2 regions of the Brevibacillus brevis NBRC 100599 genome follow, and region 2 is predicted to be linked to the other one. Evidence: riboswitches for the same ligand, from Rfam matches in the RefSeq annotation. Region 2 holds a riboswitch; the other holds the start of a gene.
What was found. A riboswitch is a leader RNA that binds a small molecule or an ion and turns the genes downstream of it on or off. The one in region 2 is predicted to bind S-adenosylmethionine.
Positions count from the first base shown of each region.

Region 1: it holds a riboswitch for S-adenosylmethionine, as region 2 does, so the genes downstream of both, BBR47_RS21010 (pyridoxal phosphate-dependent aminotransferase) here and metK (methionine adenosyltransferase) in region 2, are expected to answer to the same signal.

Region 1 covers NC_012491.1:4,415,158-4,419,587, forward strand. Annotated here, with positions in the region: gene BBR47_RS21000 (PLP-dependent aminotransferase family protein) at 1-523, opposite strand, end outside; gene BBR47_RS21005 (hypothetical protein) at 719-1,189, opposite strand; gene BBR47_RS21010 (pyridoxal phosphate-dependent aminotransferase) at 1,344-2,525, opposite strand; SAM riboswitch class I at 2,608-2,724, opposite strand; gene BBR47_RS21015 (MFS transporter) at 2,785-4,041, opposite strand; gene moaC (cyclic pyranopterin monophosphate synthase MoaC) at 4,045-4,430, opposite strand, start outside.
Region 2 covers NC_012491.1:5,701,794-5,706,223, forward strand. Annotated here, with positions in the region: gene BBR47_RS27035 (sensor histidine kinase) at 1-235, opposite strand, end outside; gene BBR47_RS27040 (polysaccharide deacetylase family protein) at 232-1,248, opposite strand; gene metK (methionine adenosyltransferase) at 1,397-2,602, opposite strand; SAM riboswitch class I at 2,736-2,837, opposite strand; gene BBR47_RS27050 (S8 family peptidase) at 2,899-4,430, opposite strand, start outside.

The sequences.
Region 1 (4,430 bases), 1.3 Mb from region 2:
TCGGATTGGCAAAGGTAGGAATGACGTACACCATTTTCGGGCGATACTGGGCAATTTTTTTCGCCAGATCGTCCAAATCCATCCCATTGGCATCACCGTCTACCGGAATCGCTTTGATTCCCCGGAATTGGAACAATTGAACCGCTGCCAAATAAGTAGGGTTTTCGACGAGAACGACATCGCCTTCGTCTAAATATACACGGCACAACAAGTCAACTGCTTGCTGAGAGCCCGTAGTGATGATCATATTATCTGCACCGACGTTCATATGCTTTTGCTTCATGCGGGATGCAATCCACTCACGAAGCGGCAGGTATCCATCGGTCAATCCATACTGAAGAGCTTTTGCTCCTTTTTCAAATGCGCGGTTAAACGCTTCGCGCATCTCTGCGATTGGAAAAGAATCCTCTGCTGGCAGTCCACCTGCGAGCGAGAGCACTTGATTGCCTTGGGTCAGCTTCAAGATTTCCCGGACAGCCGAGGAGGATAGTGCTTCGACAGATTTTGAAAATGAGTACTCCATGTTCCGTTCCCCCTTGATTTTGCTTATCCTTGTTTTATCACTGTCAACTGCGTAAGTCCAATCTTTGCTAGCTATGAGCAGATAGGTTTTGACTATGTCGAGCGGTTGTTCAACCATTAGTCTTCACACACTGCATGCAAAAAACCCCTCTTCGTATGAAACGAAAAGGGGTCCATATGTATCGGCTATATTTTCCTAAGCAATACGGAACATACGTGGTTTCTCTGTTTGTGGAAGGAAAGAGAGGTCGACATGATTAGACGCTTCTTCCATACCGATATCGCTTGCCAACAGCAATGCCTCTTCCTGGAAGGTCGGCGTACAGCTGCCTTCATTCAGCTCACAGAGTCGCTTCAATCGCTTCAGTCTCTCTGCTGACTTCTCTACTCTCATGCATTCGTTCGTCAGCTCACATACGTTGACGTGACGAGCATCAGCGATCATGCTGATATCATTCACATGGACAATCAGCCTTTTGCCTTCTTCCGTAACAAATCCGATCGAGCAAAAATGCGCACCTGACATTTCCAAACGAGTGAGAACAGCATTGGCGTAAACTTCTCCCGTCCGCAAGCGAATCTGGCCTGCTTCAATGGCTCCGCCGATTTTTCGCTCGTTGGCGATCACCGTATACATATCCGTGTAACCGTTAATCTGATAGCGCATGGTACCCTCCCGCTCTCGCTGAGACTAATTATCATTAACAACAATGACATCGTATAATGAAAATCATTATCTGTCAATAATGAGAATGATTTTTATTCTAGAAGAAAAAAGCCACACTCCATCTATACGGTAGTGTGGCCAATTTGCCTCGCTTTTATTTTGTTTTCGTAAATAACCCTAACCGCTCAATCCGCTGGACCGCTTCCGCGAGACGCTCTTCATTGGATAACAAAGCCGCTCTCACATAGCCCTCACCTGTTGGGCCAAAGCCATTTCCTGGCGCTACGACGACATGCGCTTTTTCCAAAAGCAGGTCAGAGAACTCCACCGATGTGAAGCCGCTTGGAACAGGAAGCCAAGCAAAAAACGAACCTTGAGATGGCGGAGCCTGCCAGCCAATCCGATGCAGATTGGAGTACAAGGCATTGCGGCGGCTTTCGTAGACAGCGACGAGATCGCGGACGCACTGTTGCGAATCCGTCATCGCTTTGGCTGCCGCCATCTGTACTGCACCGAACAGACTGACGAAGTAATGGTCCTGAATGAGGTTAATCAGACGAACTAGCTCACGATTACCTACCATGGCACCTACTCGCCAGCCTGCCATGTTGTACGTTTTGGACAGGGTATAAAATTCTACACCCACTTCTTTTGCACCCGGAACCTGCATGAAGCTGACCGGCTTTTTCCCGTCATAACTGATTGCTCCGTAGGCGAAGTCGTGGCAGACGACGATTTCGTGTTTTCGGGCAAAACGAATGGTTTCCTCATAAAACTCGAGTGGTGCGTTAACTGCTGTCGGATTGTTCGGATAGTTGAGAAACATCAGTTTCGCTCGATCCAAATCAGCCTGGGACAGCTGGCTGTAGTCTGGCAAGAAGTCATTTTCCGCCTTCAACGGCATCATAACCATCCGTCCGTTGACAACAGCAACCCCCGACCAATAATCCGGATAGCCTGGGTCTGGAACCAGTGCAACATCGCCTGCGTTCATGAGTACTTGGCAAATCTCTACGAGTCCGGTTTTACTGCCAAACAAAATCGCTACCTCTTCCTCCGGATCGAGGTCCACATCAAATTCTTGCTTATACCAATGAGCTACTGCCTGCTTCAGTTCCACGCGTCCCTGAAAAGGCGGATATTTGTGATGGAGTGGTTGTGCCGCTTGCGCCTGTAATTCTTCAATAATGTGCGGCGGTGTCGGCAAATCGGGATTGCCCTGCCCCAGGTTAATGACGTCATGGCCTTGAGCTATGACCTTGTTTACTTTTGCCACCAGGGTCGCAAAAAACTGGGTAGGGAGTCGATCAATCATATCGGCGGGTTGAATGCGCATCTTTCTTCCATTCCTTTCTTGGGCCAATACAGTAAAACCCCCTTTTTCCATACAGAAAAAGGGGGAGATCAGCTTGGTCACGTCCTTATCTGTCAGGAAAAAAAATCCTGCTGGAATTGGCACAGCATCTGTCCATCACATGGAACAGATCCGCTGCCGGGCTTCATAGGGCCAGTCCCTCCACCTCTCTGAATAAGTCAAACACACGGAATATACTGTTTTTTCGTCTATATCATACTACTTGAGCACGCAAATCGTGTCAAGATGCTTGATTCTGAACCGGCACGTGATGCCTTCTTTTATGAAAAGAGGTGTGGAAGGCGAAAAATGCAACAGACAACAGACACAAGCTTGCCATCACGAACAATAGTCCCTGGGCATGAATCGATTGGAAAATGAAGGCCCCAAGTAGTGGTCCGAGCATCCGCCCAGCTGATCCAGTCCCCGCAATCAGCCCTTGAATGAAGCCTTCTCGTCCCTCTGGCGTAAACTGTGCAGCAACTGCTGGCACCGCTGGCCACACGAGCATTTCGCCCAGCGTCATGATGAACATCCCCGCCACAAAGCCTGCATAAGCCGTTGATTGCGACAAAATCAGCATCGACAAGGCAAAAATATAGGCGCCCAAGAGCATTTGGGCTTTTAGCGTTCGGGCAAAGCGTCGAATGACCCAGGCAATCAATGGCTGACCAAACAGGATCAAGCCGCCGTTCAGCGTCCACAACAGACTGTATTGACGGAGGGAAATGCCCAAGGATTGCATATAGGTTGACAGCACGGTTGTCCATTGTACATAGACAATCCAGCTAATTAATAGCCCCCCGCATAATAGCAGCAAGGCTCCCCATACCACCTTTGGCTCTTGCTGTGGTTGTCGCAGCACATCATCAGTTGCTTGCTCAGGCATGCTTTGTCCAGTCGTCGAGTTTTGGCGTTGTTGTTCCACCATTTTTAACTGACGCGGCAAAATGAGCATGAACATGGCGAGGACGATCACTTGTGAGATAGCATTACCGAAAAACGTCCAAGCAAATGACACACTGGCCAAGAAGCCGCCCAACGCAGAACCGGCAGCTACCCCCACATTGAGCGTGACATAAATCAGATTGATTCCTTTACGTCCTCCGTCCGGCCATAACACGACAGCCAATGCATTCATCACAGGAGAAAGTAATCCATAAAACAGTCCATTCAGCAGAAGCAGCACAACATAAATCGTAAAATCCTCCGTAACACCTAATCCGAGCGAAATCAGGATAACGCCGATGGAACCGACAATGATGGTGCGCATTTTGCCCCAGCGGTCAAACAGCATCCCGCCAACAATACTCCCGATCAAGAATGCGCCTTGGTTTAAAAGCAACAAGAAGCCGGCTACAGTCAGCGGCTTTCCGAGATGGTTATGAATATAAATCGTGACCAGCGGCCAAATACATGCCATTCCGGTAGAAAAAATGACGGCAGCAATCGCCAATAAACGAATGCTGCTCGGATAAGATTCCCACTTTTGCCTCATGGCTTACTTCTCTCCCCGATGGAAATCGCCGCTTTTTCCGCCTGTTTTGGATTGCAGACTGGTCGGACCGATTATCATTTCTTTATCCATGGCTTTGCACATGTCATACACCGTCAAAGCCGCTACGCTTACAGCGGTCAATGCCTCCATCTCGACGCCTGTTTTCCCTGTCGTCTTCACGGTTCCTGTAATCGCAAGCGTCGTTTCGTCCTCAAAAGCAAATTGTATGTCGATGCCAGTCAATGGCAGCGGATGACACATCGGGATGATTTCCCACGTTTTTTTGGCAGCCATGACACCTGCTACCTGCGCTACGGCGAGTACATCGCCCTTTTCGATTCGACCTTCGCGGATACGGGCGAGGGTTTCGGGTTTCATGCTGATTTGGC
Region 2 (4,430 bases):
GACTGACCAAGACGAGCTTGTTGCGTGATTTGCGATATGCAAGTTCAAGCGCATCGACTTTTTGAATCACTTTGGAAATCTCTTGTCGAAGTTCATGTAATTCAAACTTCAATGAGTTGCCATGCTGTCTGGCGTTTTCAGCTATATCAAATATTTGGGTTTTACTCGTTTCTACGGTTTCAATCGTTCGTTTGATCACCCCGTCCAGCACGCTGATGTCTATCGCTTTGTTCATGATTGCTCTCCTTCAAACTCATTTTTAGCCTTCGTGAACAACTGTTGGAGGTGCTCTTCTTTTACGTCTCGCAGTCCCATGTCATTGCGTGGAATGGCAAATGGATCTGTTCCCTGTTTTACGAATCCACGATTAGATGTAAACACATAGCGGTAGCCAGCTTCACGAGCTGTCTCCAGTACGATTGGACTTGTGTATCCAAATGGCAACGAGATGACTTCGATCTCTTGCTTCATCCAATCGCTTAAGCTGACGCGAGATATACGAAAATCCACAAAGAGGCGGTCCCTGTACTCTTTTTCGTCCTCTAAACGATGCAAGTCCTTCAGATAGACCGGAGCTGTTTCTGGGCCAAGATCGCCCCACTCATTTCTTTCTTCCTCTTCATGCAGACTGTACGTATGAGACCCGATTGTAACCAGTCCCGATTGAATCATTTCATTAACTTGTTGACGCGTAAGTGGTGGCGTCATATTCTCCCGTTTTCGGTCAGCTACATCTCTTAAGCGCCCCGCAATCGCGAAGTTCACTGAAGGGTAGCCGTATGTACGTAAGATCGGAAATGCTTCTTTGTAGTAACTCTCATACCCGTCGTCAAACGTAATCAAAACAGCATTCTCAGTCGGTAAGGTACCTGTCTCCATAAATCGCAGGAACTCCTCCAGCGAAATCGGATTCAGGCCATTATCATGCAAAAATTTCATGTGTCGGGCAAATTGATCAGGAGCTATGACATACCGCTGATTCGATTGATCCGTGACATGATGGTACGTCAAAACAACAACCTGATTGTTATACCACTTTTTCGTTTGAACCACTGCTTCTTCTGTTGGTGTGACGTTTGGCTCAGCATTTTTTGTCTCACTTATGCTTATAGACGTATCCACTTGGGGAAAAGGTTGCACTTCTTGTTTATTCTTTTTTTCCAGAAAAGATTCGCCTAAGAACCCAATAGCCACTATAAAAAACAAAAAAGTAAGAAACACGATCAGGAAGAGCCTTCTGTTCGGCAAAAAAACCCCTCCTCTACTTCCTCACTAGGAGATTCGACACAGTCATACAAATTCCTGTGCAACAATTGACCCAATAATTGGATGACTCTGCTCCTAAAAGAAAAAGAGCCCAGTAGCAACACCAGGCTCTTTTTATGTCTTTCGAATATTAGAGTTGAGCAGCCTCTTGCTTCAGAACTTCTGCTTTGTCTGTTTGCTCCCAAGGAACATTCAGGTCATTGCGTCCGAAGTGGCCATATGCAGCTGTTTGTTTGTAGATAGGACGACGCAGGTCGAGCTGCTTGATGATACCAGCAGGACGCAGGTCGAAGTGTTTGCGAACCAATTTCACCAGAGCTTCTTCGGAAATGGTACCTGTGCCGAATGTATCGACTGCGATGGAAACTGGTTGTGCTACACCAATTGCGTAAGCAACTTGTACTTCGCATTTGTCTGCGAGGCCAGCAGCCACGATATTTTTCGCTACATAACGAGCCGCGTAAGCACCGGAACGGTCAACTTTCGTCGGATCTTTACCGGAGAACGCGCCACCGCCATGACGAGCATAACCGCCGTAAGTATCTACGATGATTTTGCGGCCAGTCAAGCCGGCATCCCCTTGTGGTCCGCCAATTACGAAACGGCCAGTTGGGTTGATGAAGTATTTGGTTTCAGCGTCCAACAGTTCAGCTGGAACAACTGGTTTGATTACGTGTTCAACCAGATCTTGCTTGATTTGCTCCAAAGTTGTTTCAGGAGCATGTTGGGTAGAAATAACGATTGTATCGATACGAACTGGTTTGTCGCCATCGTACTCAACGGTTACTTGTGTTTTTCCGTCAGGACGGAGGTAAGCAAGTGTTCCGTTTTTACGTACTTCAGTCAGACGACGAGCCAATTGGTGAGACATGCTGATTGGAAGTGGCATCAGTTCAGGTGTTTCATTGCAAGCAAAACCAAACATCAAACCTTGGTCACCAGCACCAATTGCTTCGATCTCAGCATCAGTCATTTTGCCTTCACGTGCTTCCAATGCTTGGTCTACACCAAGTGCAATGTCAGCGGACTGCTCGCCAATTGCAGTAATAACACCGCAAGTGTCAGCGTCAAAACCGAATTTCGCACGGTCATAGCCGATTTCACGAATGGTTTCACGAACGAGCTTTTGGATATCCACATAAGTGTTTGTAGTGATTTCACCTGCTACGAGAACCAAACCAGTAGTTACGGAAGTTTCGCAAGCTACGCGAGCATTTGGATCTTTGGACAGGATCGCATCCAAGATGGAGTCGGAAATTTGGTCACAAATTTTATCCGGATGTCCTTCAGTTACAGATTCGGATGTAAACAGACGACGACCTTTTTGCAAAGCCATGAGAAAATACCTCCTTTGACCTCATACAAATAGTGTGGTAGCCGAGTTAGGATTTTATCTACGTAAACGCAAATAAAAAACCTTTTCCAATTTTTAGGAGGAAAAGGTTTGAGCGTTTTTTGCTTCCTTCATCCTCTTATCGGCCAGAACAGATGTCCGTTCTGCTGGTTAGCACCGCTCTAGCTCGGTTGCCGGGCTTCATAGGGCCAGTCCCTCCGCCTGCTCTGGATAAGAGTATCCATTACGGATAATAGAATAATTGTTTTTTTCAGAGATGTCAATAGGAAAAATTTTACTTATAATTGATAGGCTTTTGAAAGTACCACCACTACCTCGGCGCGAGTTGCTCTTCCATTCGGTTTAAAGGAAGAACCGTACCCATTAACCCAATTTCTCGATGTCAAAGCCTCGATGGCAGGAGAAGCCCAGTGACTCGTTGGCACATCCCGATAATTCGAGGTACCGTGATTATACATCAACACATTACGTGCCCGGGCGATCATTACGGCCATCTCTGCACGCGATATCGGCTGATCCGGCTTCATTTCATTCTTCGGGTACCCTTTCAAAATTCCCAATTGATAAGCTACACCTAGGTTGTGATACGCCCAGTGCCGCTTTGGCATATCCCTGAAGGTCGTTTTTCCTGTATAGGTAGTCGCTACCTTAGAACCGGTCGCACGCATCGATTTAAGCAGCATCGTCGCAAACTCTGCACGGGTCACTGCCTGATTCGGCTTGAACAACGCATCATTAAACCCATTTACAATATCGCGAGAGCTGAGTCTGACGATCTCTGAGCGCGCCCAGTGGTCCGAAATATCGCGATAACCCGCTATCAATTTCTGCTGCGTCACCGTGAGTCGGTACGATTCATATTTGAACGAAGTACCACTATTAAGGCGTACATAATATTTTCCTGGCTGCAAACGCAAACCGATAATATCATTTCCTCGCTTAGACAGCTCCGCTACCTCATTCGTCGAAGCAAGCGCATAGTTCATGTTTCGATCACTATAGAGCGCGAAACGAAAGCCGCTATCGACAGGAATGTACGGCGCTCGGAACGTCACATACGATTCACTATTCACAGTAAATTGGAACCAGTCGGAATCGGTAGCTGTCGGTATCGTGCCTGACATCACTGTCCCACCGCTTAACGGAGACGCTGTTTGATAGGTGTCATTCGGCTCATTAAAATCTTTTTTTACTGGCGTGTATCCCAGATCCAGCTGATATTCGCCATTCACTGCATTGCGATTGTACTCACTCACACGGATGTAATACTTGCCTGGTGACACTTCTTTTTGGACGCGCTCTGTCGGATTGTCTTTTGTTCCATTATCGTAGGTAGGGTCCCAGACAACCATCTTTTTTCCGAGCTCTTGTTTACCGATACTCAGCAATAGATCGACACGCTTGTTATCAGGACTAACAGCGACATCCAAATGCCCGTATTCACGAACATAGTAGGAGAACCAATCCTGATCCCCTTCATCGTGAAAATTGCCTGTTACACTGATTTCGTTGCCTACGAGTGGCCTTGCCGTCTCTTGCGTATCGTTCGGTTCGTTACGGTCCGGATTGATGGTAAACTTACTCGTCAGCACGTAGGTAAAAGCGTTGTTGACCCCTCCGTTACGCATTAACCGGATATTCATATTCCCCGCTTTGACCGGGACAGTAATCGTATCTCCATTCCCAAAGTACTGCGTAATCGGCGGACGATTCTCTGGGTAAAAGGTAGCTGCCATCGCGGAAGAAACACCGGATGTCACTGACGCTGTGAAGCTGACCTTCCCATCGTAAGGGATGTCCATCTTCAGCC